Regions from separate parts of the Shewanella sp. P1-14-1 genome, predicted to be linked through region 4. Evidence: predicted binding sites of a transcription regulator. Region 4 holds the regulator's gene; each other region holds the start of a gene.

Region 1 (4,845 bases), on a different contig from region 4:
GTATGGATAAGGTGATTGGCAAAGAGCCTATTATTTATGATGTATTAGTGACGATACCTAATAGTCATTTTCTTGATATTAACGTAGATTTAGTCGATACCGATAGTGCTGGTGTGCACTCATTTCCGAGCCAAAGCCAAGTGAATAAGGTTATCAATAAGCTGGGTATTTCAGACCATTCAACACTCGTTTTATATGATAATCAGGGAATATATTCGTCTCCACGTGCGTGGTGGATATTTCATACGTTTGGTTTGAGTAATGTGTTTATTTTAGATGGCGGTCTGCCTGAATGGATTAAACAGGGCTATCCAACTTCATCTGAATATCTAACCATTGATACGAAAAACGTAGAAAGCCTAGTTAATGTTGGCAGTGATGTGATCTCATTTATGGACTCTTGTTTCGATGCCCGTCAGCTTGTGTCAAAACAAGAAGTGTTAATCAACCTCACTGATAAAAAATTTAGTGTGATTGATGTTCGGGCTACTGCGCGTTTTAATGGCTTGGTTGATGAACCAAGACAAGGCGTGAGAAGCGGCCATATTCCTGACTCAATAAATCTCCCTTTTGCCAATGTGCTAAATGGTAATACATACAAGCGTCCTGCTGAATTGCGCCATTTATTTTCCAGTATATTACCTGAAGATAGTAAGCGGGTTGTATTTAGCTGTGGCTCAGGAATTACTGCTTGTATTGGCTTGGTAGCGCTTATATCAAGTGGAACAGATACAAGGTTATATGATGCTGCCTTATATGATGGATCGTGGAGTGAGTGGGGCAGTGATGCATCTCTGCCGATTGCAAAATCAAAGATCTAAAAAAAGAAACATACTACAACACTCATCAAAAGTAGCTTAAACAATAGGATTGCAAAATGGCGTATTGGTTAATGAAGTCTGAGCCAGACGAGTTCAGTATTGACGATTTACAGCAATGTGAAAACCAAACTGAACCTTGGGAAGGGATCCGTAATTACCAAGCGCGTAACTTTTTACGTGATGCGGTAAAAGTGGGCGATACGGTATTGTTTTATCATTCCAGTTGCAAAGTGCCGGGTATTGTTGGCTTGGCGACAGTATCATCTGAGCCTTATCCCGACCAGAGTGCTTTTGATAATGAGTCAAGTTATTATGATCCTAAATCAGATATTGAAAATCCGCGCTGGGTTGCTGTGGATTTAACTTATCGGCAAACCTTTAAGCAGATTATTACCTTAAAAGCGCTTAAAGCTGATCCTCAACTTGCTGATATGGTATTAGTGAGTAAAGGGGCAAGGTTGAGTGTTCAACCTGTGACTGAAGCAGAATTTCAGCATATTGTTAGTGTGTTAGCGTCATAGGAGAAAGTGCATGTCGTGGACATGCGAAAATTGTAATACCGTCATTGATGATGGCTTTCAAGTTTGTTGGAATTGTAACTGTGAAAAAGGTCAACCAGCGCCAGTCGCTTCACCTAACAAAGCGAGTATTGATTGTATTCGATGCAAGAGTAGCCTTACATTTATTTGTACTAAAAGTTTTCATGAAGGTACGCGCTGGGGCGTTTTAGGTGAACTTGGCGAGCTGTTTGTTAATAAAGAAGATTTTGATATGTTTGCCTGTAAATCTTGTGGCAAAGTAGAGTTTTTTATTGCTGGTTTTAACCACAAAAATAACGAAATTTAGAATGGTTTACTCTATTTAAAACTGAACAGAAACACCTCATAATCTGCTAGCTGAATATAAGGTGTTTTTGTTTTAACGCTACTGTCCAATATCTTTGCTTTCAGTCATAAGTGACCTGTTAGTAGCTTTCTTTTGCCACAACGGTTTGGCCAATTGGTGTTAAGCTCAGTAGTGCGAGTTTTACGTGTTGTATTGCAAACGGAATACCGATAATGGTAACAAAGCAAGCTACAGCATGGGTTAAGTGACCAATCGCGAGCCAAATACCACAGAATAAGAACCAAATAACGTTGCCAATCATGCCCAATGGACCAGTACCAATATCTTCAAATCCTTTTAAATGTTTACGGTTAACGTTTTCTTGTCCAAATGGCCAGAACGCCATTTCACCAATCACGAAGCAAGCACGGCCAAATGGAATACCAATAATACTGATAAAACACAATAAGCCTGCTAGCCACCATGCTAGACCCATTACAAATCCGCCCATGATGAACCATGCGATATTAAAAATTAATCTCAAGACTGACATTGGTGCTCCCTAAGTCATACAAAACTGGTTAATGAAATGACCAATATTCCATTGGTGATAATAATCACTAGAAAGCCAAAACTATGCCAATATTTTTATTAGCTTTTCTGTTTCTTTTAAGTGGTTGATAATTATTGGTTTTATTTTTATTTATTTAGAGGGTTAGAAGACATTACTTGACTTAGTTTGGGCTGTCGACAATTGATGATAGCGAAAATCGCTAATAGTTAGTTAAAATACCACTACAGACTATAACTCTTTATTTAAGCGACGTTACTTATGTTTGCAGCTGGCTCTAATGTATCTCTTGCGGATATCTCAATCGACACGCCCGTTGATAAAATGAGATTTGCTGATCGTGAGGTTTTTGTTAAGCGAGATGACTTGATTCATCCTGATTTTAGCGGAAACAAAGCCCGTAAGTTTCAATTCTTCTTGACCCAGGACTTTCCTCATATCAATAAGGTTATTGGATACGGTTCACCTCAAGCTAATTCATTACATTCACTTGCAGTGCTGGCTAAGTTGCGCGGATGGCAGTTAGATTATCATGTGGATCATATCGCTGATTATCTTAAACAAAACCCACAGGGGAACTACCTAGCAGCGCTTAATAATGGCGCCAATATTGTCGAGAAACCTAAACATGTAAGCGGCAATCTTGATAGCTATGTGTCTGACTTAGCGAAGCAAGCATCTGCGAATGAGATCTATATTCCTGAAGGTGGACGATGTGAGTATGCTGCAGAAGGGCTTGAAGCATTAGGCCAGCAAATTTTGAGTTGGATGCATCAGCAGAATATGACTAGATTAAATCTGTTTTTGCCTTCAGGTACGGGCACAACAGCATTATTCTTGCAACGATTTTTTAAGCGCTACCTTCCGCAGGCGAGTCAGCCAACTGTAACAGTTAATGTAATAACCTGCAGTTGCGTGGGGGGAGACAATTACCTAACGCATCAGTTTAGTCAGCTAACATCACAGAGTGAGTTTCACCCGCATATTGTATCAAATGGCACTAAGTATCACTTTGGAAAGCTTAATCGACAGTGTTATGACATGTGGCGTCGTGTGCGTGATTCTGGCATTGAGTTTGAGTTACTTTATGATCCAGTTGGATTTATCATGCTGGAGCACTTTTTAAATAAAGATTATAAAGCGGAAACTGTCGATAATACTTGGCCTGTTATGTATTTACACCAAGGTGGTTTATTGGGTAATCCAAGTATGCTAGCTAGGTATATACGCAAATATGGTCAGTAAGTTAACTGTAGCTAAAGAAAGTTGTTTAAGTATTAGTGCTGGAAGTGAAGCGAATGGGGTTGTTTCATGTTGCTCAGTTCTAATAAACGTCCGGTAAAGTGTGAGAGGAAATACCGAGAAGCGATGTTTATTGAGTAACTGAGCAAATGAATAACGCAAGCGTTATGGAAGGTGTTACTTGTTAGCCGTTATCAACCATTTCATAAATTTTAACGCTTCAGTGCGTTTTGAAAAAGTTGTTTTAGTTTTACCTTGGCTGTCAGTAAAAGCTATTGAGTTTTTGTTTGATGATATTGAATTTACAGGGAAATTGACTGTAATTTCGTGACCATTAATGTTGTATGACATATGCCACACTCCTTTTTTTAATTTTCACCTATCTGGTGAGTAAGTAATAACAATAAATATCCTTAAGCAGTTGTGTTGCGTAAGTTTGGGCTTATTGAAGCTAATGTGTGTGCTTAAGTTAACTGTGCTTATTACACTGACAAGTCGTGTTGATTATTTATTTTAATCGCCAACTTACTTGCTTTGTCTAGTTGAACACAGGCATATGACAAACAAATGACAATGTTTAACCAAAAGGCGTGACTTGTAGTGTGGGTTTACGAGTGCAGTTATGAATAACAGAAGGGTAAACAGTTAAATACAAGTTAACTTAATAACATTGTGGATAATATGCGTATATTTTTAATATAGCAATACATATTTTACAAAATAGAACAGTTTAAGACTAAAAGGTGAGCGATACGTCTTTTTGTCGTATAAAAACCAAGCTAAAACTGAAAGGGTGTTGATAAAGTTACACTAATTCAGTGTGCTAATGAGTGGTTAACTTCGCTATTTTGTTAAATGGTATCCCTCAATTATGTCATTTCGTATCGAGTTTACGATCGTTTAAACATAAGGTTTGAGCATTGTTATTAAGAAGCCTACTTTAAAAGCTGATTACCTAGTATTAATTCGCTAATTATCAAAATAGAACAGCCTGAAACACAGGCTGTTTATGAACATTTTGATAGGCTATTTAGTAAATTAGTTCACCGATTGGATTAAGCAATTTACTGATACCTTTAGTAAAGTATAAAGGTGCATCGACGACGGTATAACATAAACAACCATCAATGGTTTTAGGACTATGTTCATGCTCAGAATCAAGCATGATAAAGTCACCGGCTGTATAGGTATTGTACTCGTCACTAAATTCGCCAGCGAGTAACAAGGTTAGCTCTTGACCTTTGTGGCTGTGCTGTGGGATTTCACCATTTTCAGCAATGTGCAGCAGGCTCGCCCTCGCTTGCTTTTCACCTGTGTCTAATCGTATCCGGTTGACCTTACCGATACCTTGCCAGCTGTTGTTAATTTGCTGGCTAAATGCTCGAG
Region 2 (4,845 bases), on a different contig from region 4:
TATATCGAGCGAAATAAGACGAGAATAAGAAAGTACTAAAACCAATCGGCTGCTAAAACGCGATCAACTTCGTAAACCCCGTTAGTACGTCAGACATCTATATAAGCGACTAACCTAAATTACACTTGTGTAAAGACGTAAGAAAGCTGTCCACGGCTAGAAACATTTGTTTTCTTGAAAATGTTTTGAATGTGCATTTTGACTGTATTAATCGAAATACTTAAGTTTGCTGCAATTTGCTCATTAGATAAGCCTTGGCAAACCAAAGACAGCACTTGCTGTTCTTTTTTGGTGGTTAATGACAGTAGTTCAGTTTGGCGTTGTGTAATAGGTTGGCGGTTTCTTGATTGAATATAATGAGACATCGCATCATGACTGAAATACAATTTATTGTTGTCCAGATTCTTAAAGGCTTCGATGATCTCAATAATCGATGCATCAAAAGACAGTCCACCATGAAACCCATTTGCGATGAGCAAACTTTCAGTGTCAGAGGTCAATTGAGGGCAAAAAGCCAAATGTTTGCCGTCTGCAAGTAATTCTGCCGATAAGTTAGGGATGTGTAATTTGGGATCACTGACATAGTGCAGTAGAATTTTTTTGTGGTGCTCTGCTTGTTGCCACTGGAGGTTAAGCGGGTCGTGGCTAATGGTATTACACTTTAAAAGTTCAGTAATCTGGCAAAGCTGTTGGGTCAAACTTTCAGGTATTTCACCTAAAAAAATATCCGATACAATCATGTCACATCCTTGTTTATAAAACTCGACTATTGAAAATCCTTAACAATAGGTTCGTGAATAATAATTATTCTTAATCACAGTGTCCAGCAATAAGTGATGAGTTAGCAATTTAATTGATCCGAAATGTTTACAAGGTGAATTTTATGTAAATGCAATGTTATTTGTTGTTTTTAATTAGTTAGTTTACTATAAGTCGAAAATTTATAATAAAAGGATACTGCTGGGTATGAATAACAAAGGAAATGGGGTGACTTTTATCGGTCCCGAGACTTCATTGGATGGAGAAATGACGGTAAAAGGACCTGCTTTGATCGCTGGTCAAGTCAAAGGTGTTATTCGTTCAACAGACCAAGTTAAAATTGAAGTAGGTGGCGAAATTGACGGTGAACTTTACTGTCAAGAGTTACGTGTTTGTGGTGTTTTCAAAGGAAAATTACACTGTAACAGTCTCGTTATCGTAAGCTCTGGTGTGGTTGAAGGTGATGTTTCGAGTCATAAAATGGAAATTTATGATGGTGGTCAATTCTTAGGTGCAAGAACTAAAGGCCCTGAGCAAGGTGTATTACCTGAGCTAGCAGCTGATGAACAGCCTGTTGCTCCTTATTCTCAACCTTTTAATGATGAGCCGGCTTACGCATCCCCAAAGCCTGAAGCGCCTATTGCAGAGGCGCCGATAGCTCAGGCTGCAAAAGTGAGTAATGTTAACGTAATGGCCGAGCCTATTACTAACGTTGCTGTTGACACTCCTAAAGTAAAAACTGAAATAAAGCCTGATGTAACGCCTGAGATTAAGCCAGAGTTTGTCGCTGATGAAATGACAGTTAAGACCGAAGTCAAGTCAGAAAAACCGGCTCAAGCACAAGAGATTCGTACTCCTGCACCATTAAATAGCGTGCCAGAAAGCGAACCAATGCCAGCGCCTAAGCCGATGTCAAAACTTGAGATTAAGCCACAACCAAATCCTCAAGCTCAGTTAGCGGCAAAAGCAGCAGCAGAAAAAGCGCAACAAAAGAAATCAGGTGCGACTAAATTTGTTGTTGCCGGTGTGGTATTAGCTGCAGCCGCAGCTGGTGCAGTAGTTATAAAGCCTGAACTAGGCGAAGCCGTGATGGCGAAAATTAATTCAACGACGAACACGCAATCAGCAAAATCTGAACCAGCAGTAGAAGATGCAAGTATTGCCAACGTTGAAACTACTACAGCAGTTGAAGTTATTGATGCTGAAACAGCCCTCGCTGAGCTAGATCAAGCTGCAGCAGCTAAAGCCGTTGAAGCTGAAGCGGCGACAGAGCTTGTTGCAGACGTTAGCGAAACGTCTTCTGACAGTGTTGATGAGTCTATCAATGAGACTTTGGCTGATGAACAAGCTGATTTATTAGCAGAACTAGAAGGCGTTGACAGTGAATTGACTGCCGACATCAATACAGAAGCTGATGATATTGTCGAAAGTGCTGCAGCGTCAGTTGAAGATGACAAAACAAAAGTTGATAGCCTACTTGCTGATTTATTAGCAGAAGAGCGAGCTGACTCTACAGAAGCGGCTGAAGCGACTGAAGAAGCAACGACAACAGCGGGTAATTTATAAGCCTTAAAGCTTAATTTTACATGTTTAAAGGCCCTCATTTGAGGGTCTTTTTTATGCCTGAAACCCAGTGTGATACCACTCGGCGCAACGCTTTTTTTCCTCAGATTTTGACAACATACCAACTTCTTTAGCCCATCCTTTGATCTATCGTTGTTTTGATTTTTATCCGTAAGTTTACTTTTCTTCTTGGAGTTTCAATTGTTATTGAGTGCTTATTTCTATTAGAACACGAATGAATTAATAGCTCTTTTGAGTCAATTTTGGAGACGAGAAGGATGCGCTAATCTTGTGCGCACCGAAATAGCGCTGCACTTATATGGTGCGAAAGTTTGAGGTTATTGAATGCAATAAATTAAATATTTCAACAAAAACATTATCTTACAAGTTTGGCCTAATGATTGAATTGTTATTGCAAACAAATTTATAACAATCACACTTTTGGAGGTCGAGATGAAACTCGTCAGCGCTATCATCAAGCCGTTTAAATTGGATGATGTCCGAGAAGCAATTGCAGGAATGGGCATTGAGGGAATGACTGTTACTGAAGTTAAAGGCTTTGGACGTCAAAAAGGTCACACAGAACTTTATCGTGGCGCAGAATATCAAGTTGATTTTCTTCCTAAAGTAAAATTAGAAATTGCGACAAAATCTGAAAATTTAGACATGTTAATTGAAGCTATCACAACAGCAGCTCACACCGGCAAGATTGGTGACGGCAAAATTTTCGTAACTGATCTTGAACAAGCAATCCGTATTCGTACGGGTGAGCTTGATAACGAAGCATTATAAGGGGGCTGAAATGGAAGAGTTAGCAGCGTTAGGAACAACAGTAACAGAATTACGATTTGCACTAGATACATTCTACTTTTTGATTTCAGGTGCGTTAGTGATGTGGATGGCAGCAGGTTTTGCCATGCTTGAAGCGGGTTTAGTTCGTTCAAAGAACACCACTGAAATTTTAACTAAAAACGTTTGTTTATATTCAATTGCCTGTGTCATGTACCTACTTGTCGGTTACAACATTATGTATGTTGATAATGTTGAAGCGGGTTGGTTACCTTCATTTGGTTCATTAATAGGGTCACAATCAGCCGATGCGGATCACGCACTTGAGTCAGATTTCTTCTTCCAAGTTGTGTTTGTCGCTACTGCAATGTCGATTGTGTCTGGTGCTGTTGCTGAGCGTATGAAGCTATGGTCATTTTTACTTTTCTCAGTGGTATTAACAGGTGTTATTTACCCAATTGAAGGATACTGGACATGGGGTGGTGGTTTCATTTCTGCTGCTGGTTTTGTTGATTTTGCTGGTAGTGGTATCGTGCACATGGCTGGTGCAGCAGCAGCGATTGCTGGCGTACTGTTACTTGGGGCTCGTAAAGGGAAATATGGCGCGAATGGCGCAGTAAACCCAATTCCTGGTTCAAACTTACCAATGGCGACATTAGGTATGTTTATCCTATGGATGGGGTGGTTTGGTTTTAACGGTGGTTCTCAGTTATTAGTATCAGATGCTGAAAATGCATCAGCAGTAGCAAAAATCTTTGTTAACACAAACTCTGCAGCCGCATTTGGTGCAGTATCAGCACTCATTGTTTGTAAAATTGTTTGGGGTAAAGCTGATTTAACCATGATTTTAAATGGTGCACTAGCTGGTTTAGTAGCTATTACCGCTGACCCATTATCACCTTCATTATTGATGTCTGCAGTTATCGGTGTCGTTGCTGGTGGTGTGGTTATTTTCTCAATTGTTGGTTTTGACCGCATTAAAATCGATGACCCAGTAGGTGCAATTTCAGTGCATGGTGTATGTGGTTTCCTAGGCTTAATGCTAGTGCCATTATCAAATGCTGATGCAAGCTTTGGCTCGCAGTTATTTGGTGCTGCAGCAATCTTCACTTGGGTATTTGCCGCTTCATTTGCTGTTTGGTTTGTCCTTAAAGCAACTGTTGGTATTCGTGTTACTGAAGAAGAAGAGTATAACGGTATGGATGCATCAGACTGTGGTGTTGATGCATACCCAGAGTTTGTATCGATTAAATCAGCGGGTTAATAACTAAAAAATCGTTTATAAAATCGTGTATAAAAGCAGAGCTATTTAGCTCTGCTTTTTTGTTATACTGATGAAATACCAATGCTCTTATTTGAATAGGTCTCACTATGGCTAAGTCACTTAGGTTAACGCTTCTTATTAGTGTTATAGCACTTGCGGGAATAACGATGAGTACGCTAAGTCATGCGGGTAAAGTTGTGGTTCGTAAATCATCTGAACCTTTTGATGCCTTTGCCGTTAGAGATGCGGTTCAGCAAGACCATCAGTGGCAAGAAATGCTACGTATGCAACAACAAATTCAAATCCTTCAAGCGTTGCCTTTAGGGTGCCTCGCAGTCGCTGTTCCATACCCTTATTATAATTGTGCAGGCAGTATGTACCGACCTTATATGCATCAAAATCAGGAGTTATTTATTCAAATTGACCCGCCTAAAATACCACAAGTAAAGTAATTACTATCTTCTTGGTAA
Region 3 (4,845 bases), on a different contig from region 4:
TTTGTTAATGCCGATAACGCCCCTGCAAGATAGGGGTTTTGCTTTATCTCACTGATAAGGTGGGCAGGGATGTGGCTTATCGCACTATTTTGTACAGTCACATTTTCTTGAGGCAATGTGACGACGTTTTTATCTGGTGAGACAAGGGATGATGGCAAAGGCATCACAAATCCCATATCGCCTTGAGATTCATGCTCAAAATCTGATTGTGTCTCACTTGAAATACTAAAAGGTTGCGATGATGAATGACTCGCCATCGCAGATAAATTGGACACATTAGTTATCATAAATTTCACCGCAAAGACTGGTTAGCTTATAAGCTGAGATACCGTCTTTTGTTGCTTGGAACTGCTTCATCTCTTTATTCAGCAAGTCTTTTTCTGCTGTAGCCTGAGCAATCACCAATTGATGGGTTATTGAAAGGGATTGGCGAGCCAATAATTGCTGCTGAGTTTTGGGCTTACCCTGAACGGTAAGCGCCATCATCATTAGCTCATTAACTTTTTCTACCTTCTTCCAGTCTTTTGCTTTGGCATATTTAATCAGTGCAGCTTCAAATTGCTGCCACTGATTAGTTGAGGTTGGCCCAGCCGGCTCTGACATCTGTAATTACCTTAATGACGGGGGTAAGCTCAGTGACGCTGTTTTCAACACTAGCGGTCACTAATTGACGACTGCAGTAGTCGTAGAGGCGGTTTAGTGTGATGGCGACTTCACCACCATTCTCTAAATCCAACATCGAATCCAAACCATGAACAATGTTGAGACACTTGTTGACACTTTTCCCTTTATCTTCATAGCTTTGTCGCTCCATGTATCCACTGGTACGCTCAATTTCTTCCAGTAAACCGTCCAACAACATACGCACCATTTCATGGGGATTAGCTGAGGCGACTCTGGCGTCTAGTGTGGTTTGCTTGTAAGCATTAAAAGGATCGTATTCGTTCAACATTGTTCATTTTTCCTAATTAAAATAGGCCACTAGCAGTGTTTAGCTTGTTAATGGTGTTTTCCATTGCGGTAAACTGAGTGAGTAAAATTTGGTAGCGTTGACTCATCCGTTGATCATGACGAGACATGTTGTCTTCGATTTGCTCCACTTGAGAATCAAGGTTCTTTTGCTTTAAATCGATATAGCCATTGTTTTTAGTAAATGGGTCGATGATTGAATCGATACGATCAATGTAACTACCGTCAGCGGTAAACATTTCTTTGATCGCCTCTGAGTCACTGCTAATGGCTTGAGAGAGCTTTTCATCGTCGACAGACAGCTTGCCATCACGACCCATTTCAATGCCGATATCAGAGAGGCGCATGCCATTGGGTGCTTCATCGAAAATGGCATTACGAATATTGTTTTGCAGCATTCGTAGGCTTGAATCGCCTTTTAAAATACCGATCTGATCTTCGCCGACGGATGAGTTTTCATCATCATCGTCTTCATCGTCATCATCTTTGTCTTTGTCATCATTAATATCATCTAAAACCGAGCTCCCCATTGAGCGGGTGAGTTGGTTTAGTTGCGTCATTAATTCATTGAAAGAATCAACAAAATCATTAACGGCTTTTTCGGTGCCTTCGGTATCGTTACCTATGGTAATCGTGGCGCTTTCACCGACGTTATGGGCTTTTTTCAGCTCGATATTGACGCCATCAATGACGTTATCGAGGTAATTGCTGCTACTGGTGATATCAATGCCATTAAGGGTAAATTCTGCATCTTGGGCTTTAATTCTTTCTTGAGTGCCCCAGTCAATGTCATCCATCTCCATGGTGACAATGTTGTCTTTTCCGGTTTCATCAGAAGTCAGCATCAATTCAACTTGACCACCTGTTCTGACTAAAGAAGCTGTGACACCAGGGTTGTCAGGATGATTATTGATCGCATCGCGTAAGTCACTCACCGTTGCGTTACCTGAAGCGTTAAGCTCAGCCATATCAATGTTGATGCTATTACCACCGACATCGATGCTGACCACACCAGTGGTTGGTAGAATTTCATCTTCACTTGTGAAGGATTTAGTGATTTGGTGGGCTTGAGCGAGTTGCTTAACGTACAAATCGTACACGCCAGCAGGTGCATCACTGTCTACTGTGATGATGGCACTATCATCGCTAATTTCAGACGTTTTACCTTCGAAGGCATCACCGTTTAAGTTTTCCAGATTACTGGTCATCTTGTTTAAGGTGCGTTCTAAAATTTTATAAGCATCAATTTGTGCTTTGCTGTTATCTAAGTTGTTTTTAAATAAAGCATCTTTACTCATTCGTTCTGCAGCAACTAATTGCTCGGCAAATGAGGCGGCACTCATACCTGAAATCATGGCAACTCCTATTCTTTAATTATGGTTATCAATTTTTGGGCCAACTTTAAGTTATTGTTTTGTAATGAATAAAGTTCACTTTTAGGAAGCGTGGCTTCCGTTGGGTTAGATGCGTGAGGAATCTTATTTTCCGCAGGTGGCTTAACCTGCCTTCTTGGTGCAGCAAGGGTAAAGAAACCTAAGAAGTTATAGCGACAAATTAGCTAGGGGACTGAAGAGAGATAGTTTTTTATGGTGGAAATTGAATAACTAAAGAAGCTTAAGCTTTTATGGGGGTTGGTCGCCTTAGTTGGAGTAAAGCTATTAGAGCTACGTCTATCTCCTCCCGTTTAGGTAAGTTACATGTCAGAATTATTATTGAAAAATATGCAAATAATATCGAAACGCTGGCCAGCAATTGCAGCGATTCTTTCTCAGCGAACATTCGAACATTTGGAAACCAATTTAGTCAGGGGTAATGAACAGACCATTAGAGTTAATGGTATTCAGCTCAGTAGTTGTTATGACAGAGTGGGTGAAGCTAAGCTATTGATCGGAAATACGGATTTAACTAAAAAACGAGTTGCTGTATACGGTGTTGGGATGGGGGATGTTCCTACAGAGTTATTATTTACAGACGTAGAAATAATCCATGTATACCCGTTAAATTATGCGCTATTTGCGATGTTACTAAATTTTACTGATCAAACCCAATGGCTGCAGAATAAGAAAGTGACGCTGGTATTCGATACCAACTTCTTAGATGTAAAACGTACACGGATTACTATTGCACCTGATTTAGAGTTGGCTGATGATGCTCATGCTGCAATGAGGGACGTTCTGGTACATGAAAATGTACTTCCTTTTATTAATCAACAGCATGGTAAGAAGCATGGAGAGAACTTACAACGCTTTAAAGATAATGCCTCATTTATTGAGAATATACCTGATGCAAGGTTATTAATTAAAGAACGTAAACATGAGCATATTTACGTTATTGGTGCAGGGCCTACCTTAGAAGAACATTATGATTTTTTAAAGAATCAATCCTTAATGAAAGACAGGCCTTTATTGGTGGCTGTTGATACTGCATATATGGCCTTAGCCTCTAATGGTATTATTCCTGATATTGTAGTAAGCATTGATTCTCTTATCAGTATGAAGTATTTCCCTGACAATGTTGATGAAAAAACGGCTTTAGTATGCTTTCCAACTGTAACTACAAATTTGCTTGATAATTGGCCTGGGCCGAAGTATATGGCTTATTCACAGCTTTCACTATTTGATGATTTAAATGAAGAGAATAAGAAAATTCGGTTATTTTCTAGCGGTAGTGTTATTCATCCTGCAGTTGATCTGGCTGTTCTTTTAGGTGCTAAAGAATTGACATTATTTGGTGCTGATTTTTGTTTTCCTGATAATAAAACACATGCTCACTGGAAAGAGGGTGCGCTTAACACCACTGTGACAAGTAAAAATCCACATTGGGTGTTTAATAGTAGAGGAGAAAAAGTCGTAACTAACTTAAATTTCCGCGGCTATCTACGCAGCTTAGAGGCTTATATTAGTCAAACATCCCAAGTTTGTTATTTTCAAACTAGTCTTAAAGGGGCAAAAATTAATGGTGCTAAATACAAGGAGTGCATATAGATGACAATTTTTACAGCCCGTGACCTTACTGAAAAATTGTTACTAACTGCGAACAAATTCAGAATGGGGTATGAATGGGAAGCGGGAGTAGAACTTAAAGATCATACCAATAGTGATATTAAAGAGCTGATAGCGGTCATTAATAAAAGTAATGTGGTTGATAAACTAAAAAATACTATACTTCAGCTACTTGCCAATACTATGTCAAGCATATCCGCCGCGCAAGAGAGGCGAGATTGGTGTGGTATGGCGGACTTTATCCAGTTTGATTTGGTTTCAATTATTCACATAGTGAATACTCAATTGAAAGAATAAAAGAATACTGAAAAATCAAAAAATGCCAATAGCAAAAACTATTGGCATTTTTATTGAGACGAATGACGAAATTAACGCAATAGACCCATAACTAAACCAGTGTTTTGGTTAGCGTTAGAAAGTACAGTTGTACCTGCTTGAACTAATAACTGATTCTTAGTCATGTTTGCTGATTCAACCGCGAAATCGGCGTCCATAATGCGACCTGCAGCTGCAATTGTATTTTCAGTTACGTTAGTTAGGTTAGAGGCTGTATGTCCTAAACGGTTAATATTTGCACCTAAAGTTGAACGCTCTTCACCAACTGCATCGATGAATGCATCAACAGCTTGGATCTCAGCAGAACCAATTGAAATCACTGCACCAGTACCACTACCAGCAACAATATCAGCAAGCTCTGTAATTGCGTTGATAGATACATTTAACTGTTCACCAGCACCAGCACCGATTTGGAAGTCGACACCACTCTCTAAAGCATCAAATAAAGACTGGCCTGAGTATTCTGTGTCATCAAGAATACGCGTTACTTCGGCGTTTAATTCATTAAACTCATCAGCGATAGCTTTCATATCACTCT
Region 4 (4,845 bases):
AACTTATTGACTAGGGGTTGTCTGCCTAAGAATTCTTGTACTGGTTGATCAAGACCCGTTAATGGTCTTAACTCAGGCTCCCAATGTGGGTTTGGCAAAAAGCGGACATCAAACATAAAGTCGGCTTCAGTAGGCATACCGTGCTTGAATCCAAATGATTCAAAGTGAATGACTAATTCTTTATCAACACTGCCCATAAGAATTTGTCGGACTTGATCGCTCAAATCGTAAATATTCAGCTGAGATGTGTCGATGTAGTGATCAACCATTTTGGCAATTGGTTCGAGCAATCGACCTTCAAGTTGAATCGCTTCTTGTAATGAGATTTGATTTTTTGACAGCGGGTGTAATCGACGTGTTTCACTGTATCGTTTTAGCAGTACTTGATCATTGGCATTTAAAAATAAACTAATGATCGTGGTATCGTCGGACAACAAAGCGATTTGCTGCTCTAATACTTTGCCTTGCTCTTCGATATTACGCACATCAACACTGATGGCGACAAGTTCGTTATTTCCTTTTAGCTGCTCTAGTAGGCTGCCAATCAGTGGGAGAGGCAGGTTATCAACACAGTAATAACCTAAATCCTCTAACACTCTTAAAGCAACTGATTTACCTGAGCCCGATCGTCCTGATACGATGACAAGTTTCATGCAGTAATAACCTGATACAGTTCTGTAGCGTCATGACTCTTTCGAAGTCTTTTAAGGATGAGTTTATCGCTTAATTTCTCAGCCATACTTGATAACGTGCTTAAGTGTTGCTGACATTGCTCAGAAGGAACCAATAAGGCAAATAAAATGTCTACTGGCTTCTTATCAATAGCATCAAAGTCGATAGCTTCTTCACATTTGATCAAAATAGCGATCGGCGATTCAATGTCGTCTAAACGCCCATGTGGAATCGCAATGCCATTGCCGATACCTGTGCTACCCATTTTTTCACGTGCTATTAAACTTTCGAAAATAGCTTGTGAAGATAGAGTAGGGTACTGGTCAGCCATTAAATTGCTGATAAGTTCCAGTACCTTTTTCTTACTGCCCGGAGTGGCACAGGTAGTGCACGCCGGCTGCAGGATGGTGCGAAGTTCCATCGTTAGTGTTTAATTAACTTCTCTTTGTGTTTAATTACCTGACGGTCTAATTTGTCTATCAGGGCGTCAATTGCGACATACATATCTGCGTTTTGAGATACGGCAAAAACTTCACCTCCTTTGAGGTGCAATTTAGCTTCGGCAATCTGTTGTAACTTTTGTACATTGAGCACAACGTGAACATTATTGATCTGTTCGAAGTGACGTTCAAGCTTTGAAAACTTAGTTTGCACATACTCACGTAAAGATTGAGTAATTTCGATATGGTGTCCAGTCAGGTTAATTTGCATAGATCATCCTCCAATAACAAAGGCTTATAAGCTTTTGCGTTGGTTTGAGGGAGGGATGAGCATTGCTTCACGATATTTGGCGATCGTACGCCGAGCAACATTGATCCCTTGTTCAGCCAGTAGCGTCGCCATTTTACTATCGCTAAGTGGCTTTTTCTGGTTTTCTGCAGCGACCAGCTTTTTGATAAAGGCTCTGATTGCTGTAGATGAACACTCTCCGCCATCATCGGTACTTACGTGGCTAGAGAAGAAGTATTTTAGTTCAAAAAGGCCGCGAGGGGTGTGCATATATTTTTGAGTTGTAACCCGTGAGATGGTCGATTCATGCATCTCTACCGCTTCGGCAATATCATTTAATACCATAGGCTTCATGGCTTCTTCGCCGAACTCAAAGAAACCTTGCTGGAATTGAACAATACAATTTGCCACTTTTAACAGGGTTTCATTGCGGCTTTCAATACTTTTAATAAACCATTTGGCTTCTTGTAAGTGACCGCGAATGAATTGGCTGTCAGCTTGATTGGCTGAGCCTTTTGCCATGGCGGCATATTGCTGATTTACGCCTATTTTAGGCATATTATCTGGGTTTAATTCTACGACCCAACGGCCATTCTTTTTAAACACTGTGACATCTGGGATGACGTACTCATCTTTGATTGGAGTAATTTGTAACCCTGGGCGAGGGTTCAGTGTTTGGATAAATTGAATCGCTTCGCGTAAATCATCTTCTTTAAGCTTGGTTTTACGCATTAGTAATCTGAAATCACGACCTGCTATTAAATCTAGGTGTTCAGATATCAGTAATTTTACATTTTCTATGCAAGGGATTTCGCTTGGGTATTGTCCCAATTGAATCATCAAACATTCGCTTAAATTTCTTGCAGCGACGCCCACTGGATCAAAATGTTGTACACGCTTTAATACGGCTTCAACCTCATCAAGTTCAATATCCTCAAGACCGAGTGCATCGAGAATATCTTCTGTTGATTGGGTTAAGTAACCTCTATCATCAATTGCGTCGATGATGGCTGTCGCAATGGCGAGGTCATTTTCAGAAAATGGGGTTAAGTTTTTTTGCCATTCTAAATGTTCGTATAAACCTTCAGTCGTTTCACCTTGAAATGGCATATCGTCATCACGGCTTACAGCGCCAGAACCTGAGTTAGGAGAGGCGGTGTAGACTTCATCCCAAGTGGTATCCATTGGTAAGTCTTCAGGCATGGACTCTTTCGTAAGTGACTCTGTTGTATCGACTGATGAGGTGTCTTTTTCTACGCTGACTTGGCTGTTATCGCTAAAATCGGTGTCAGTTTGCTGAGCATTGTCTTTGACTGGTTCTTTTGTTTTGGCAAACTCATCCTCAAGCTCAAGAAGAGGATTTGAGTCAAGTGCTTGCTGAATTTCTTGCTGTAGCTCCAAAGAGGAAAGTTGCAATAAGCGAATGGCTTGTTGCAACTGCGGGGTCATTGTCAGGTGTTGACCCATTTTAAGTTGGAGTGAGGCTTTCATTTACCGCTTATCCCTAATTGAATTTCATCATCGCGACTACAATGTTATGGGTCTAGCACCTTTGTAAGTGTTAGCTAGACTTTAACCGAACTTGGGTTCTACTTTGCCAAAAATTAGCGTTAAGTTTTGAGTCTAGTGTATAACGCTAAAAAGTGGGACTGGTTGGCCGCGAAAATGCCATGCTTGTACACTAAAGAATGCTAACTATAGCTTGAATTGCTCACCTAAGTATACTGACCTGACTTGCTGATTGTCTAAGATCTCAGCAGGCGTACCTTCAGCAATTAAATCTCCGTGGCTGACAATATACGCACGTTCACATACATCAAGTGTTTCACGGACATTATGGTCGGTAATCAATACTCCAAGACCACGATTTTTTAGTTGTTGAATAATTTTCTTAATATCTATCACAGAGATAGGATCAACACCCGCAAATGGTTCATCTAATAAAATAAACTTAGGATTGGCGGCTAAAGCGCGTGCTATTTCTACACGTCGACGTTCACCACCTGATAGAGCCATACCTTGGCTGTCACGAATATGGGTAATATTGAACTCTTCTAATAAGTGCTCTAATTCTTCGATTCGTTGCTCACTCGATAAGGTTTTGCGGGTTTGCAGCACTGCCATGATGTTATCGTGCACAGTGAGTTTTCTAAAAATGCTGGCTTCTTGAGGTAAGTAACCAATACCTTTACGAGCACGTAAATGCATTGGGTCTGCAGTCAAGTCGTCAGAATCAATCAAAATACGACCTTTATCGCTTTTGACTAAGCCTACAACCATATAAAAGGTTGTGGTTTTACCTGCACCATTTGGTCCTAAAAGACCAACAATCTGACCCGTTTTAACGGTTAGGCTAACGTTTTTGACAACTTGGCGGCTTTTATAGCTTTTTGCTAAGTTCTCAGCTGTTAAGGTAATTTGTGTCATTATTGCTTTTGCTCTGCCGCAGGGGTCGTTATGTCTGCATTGGTTGAGTTTTGAATATCAGATTCTTGAGGGGTGACTGATTCAAGGAGGGCATCAGTGTTAGTTTCAACAGCATTTGCCTCAGGAGTCACTGTTTGATTCTCAGTTACATTGCTAGGTACATTGTCAGTCGTATCAGCATCTGGGTTATCAAGCGAATCATTATTTTCTAACGGCGCTTCGTCTGAGTTATCAAGTTCTTCGTTTTCTTTATTCAAGTCAGGGTAATTTTCTGGCTGAAAAATTGTGATAACTCTGTCTTTTCCTTCACCTGTGCTTTCAGCGATCAGTTGCTGTTTATCAATATTATAGCTAATGAGATTACCTGTAACCTGACTGCCTGCCTGGTCAAGTTTTGCATTGCCTTTTAAGGTTAAAATACTGGTCGAAAGCTCATATTTTATTTCGTTTGCACTTGCGGTACCGATACGGCCATCATCGAGTTCTTGTGAGAAGGTGGCTGGATTACCTGTCGCAATCATGGTTTTTTTGCCACCCGACTCTTCACTGAATGCACGTAATTGATCGGCATTAATATTAATGGTGCCTTGCGTCACATTCACTGGGCCGAAGAAAATCACTTGGTTATTTTTAATATCTGCTTTTTGGCTGACGGCAGCAACTTTAAGCTCTTGTTGTAAATCACCTTCTTTAGCATGAACGCCGGTGACTGTCACTAAGCTCAATCCCATTAGGCTCATACCAAGAATACTTTTTCTAATAAAGTCTGTTTTCATAAGCTTATTGAGTGAAAATGTCAGTGTTTTACTTTGCTTCATATGTTCCTTCTACCTGACTTAAAAGCTCTAACTCTTCGGCATTTAAATCAGCATAAAGGCCTAAGCCTTGTATTTTAAAATCTTGTCCTGAGACATTAATCTGTCGATCAGACGTCATGATCATGGTATTTAAATCTAACGCAAGCATACTTGTGGTTAGCGATTGTACTGGTTCATTGATGTTTATTGCATCAATAAT

Evidence for each region. The regulator sigma-54, encoded in region 4, starts transcription at its own class of promoters, with help from an activator protein. The targets are predictions, from matches to a motif close to GTTGGCACGNNNNTNGNNT.
Region 1: the regulator sigma-54 is predicted to act here: its motif matches at 2,272-2,290, upstream of AN944_RS03945 (YccF domain-containing protein).
Region 2: the regulator sigma-54 is predicted to act here: its motif matches at 2,711-2,729, upstream of AN944_RS00485 (P-II family nitrogen regulator).
Region 3: the regulator sigma-54 is predicted to act here: its motif matches at 2,351-2,369, upstream of fliD (flagellar filament capping protein FliD).

The regions. Positions count from the first base shown of each region.
Region 1 is NZ_LKTL01000004.1:117,178-122,022, reverse strand. Features, by position in the region: gene AN944_RS03960 (sulfurtransferase) at 1-821, shown strand, start outside; gene AN944_RS03955 (EVE domain-containing protein) at 878-1,342, shown strand; gene AN944_RS03950 (hypothetical protein) at 1,353-1,667, shown strand; gene AN944_RS03945 (YccF domain-containing protein) at 1,786-2,199, opposite strand; gene AN944_RS03940 (1-aminocyclopropane-1-carboxylate deaminase) at 2,479-3,462, shown strand; gene AN944_RS03935 (ChrR family anti-sigma-E factor) at 4,490-4,845, opposite strand, start outside.
Region 2 is NZ_LKTL01000001.1:119,091-123,935, reverse strand. Features, by position in the region: gene AN944_RS00495 (response regulator transcription factor) at 120-740, opposite strand; gene AN944_RS21330 (polymer-forming cytoskeletal protein) at 967-2,325, shown strand; gene AN944_RS00485 (P-II family nitrogen regulator) at 2,776-3,114, shown strand; gene AN944_RS00480 (ammonium transporter) at 3,125-4,375, shown strand; gene AN944_RS00475 (hypothetical protein) at 4,543-4,827, shown strand.
Region 3 is NZ_LKTL01000019.1:19,863-24,707, reverse strand. Features, by position in the region: gene AN944_RS14375 (flagellar hook-length control protein FliK) at 1-287, opposite strand, end outside; gene AN944_RS14370 (hypothetical protein) at 277-603, opposite strand; gene fliS (flagellar export chaperone FliS) at 572-952, opposite strand; gene fliD (flagellar filament capping protein FliD) at 969-2,324, opposite strand; gene AN944_RS14355 (motility associated factor glycosyltransferase family protein) at 2,667-3,953, shown strand; gene AN944_RS14350 (hypothetical protein) at 3,954-4,268, shown strand; gene AN944_RS14345 (flagellin) at 4,340-4,845, opposite strand, start outside.
Region 4 is NZ_LKTL01000005.1:67,444-72,288, reverse strand. Features, by position in the region: gene rapZ (RNase adapter RapZ) at 1-653, opposite strand, end outside; gene ptsN (PTS IIA-like nitrogen regulatory protein PtsN) at 650-1,093, opposite strand; gene hpf (ribosome hibernation promoting factor) at 1,096-1,383, opposite strand; gene AN944_RS04890 (RNA polymerase factor sigma-54) at 1,408-2,892, opposite strand; gene lptB (LPS export ABC transporter ATP-binding protein) at 3,097-3,828, opposite strand; partial or broken gene lptA (lipopolysaccharide transport periplasmic protein LptA) at 4,023-4,568, opposite strand; gene lptC (LPS export ABC transporter periplasmic protein LptC) at 4,633-4,845, opposite strand, start outside.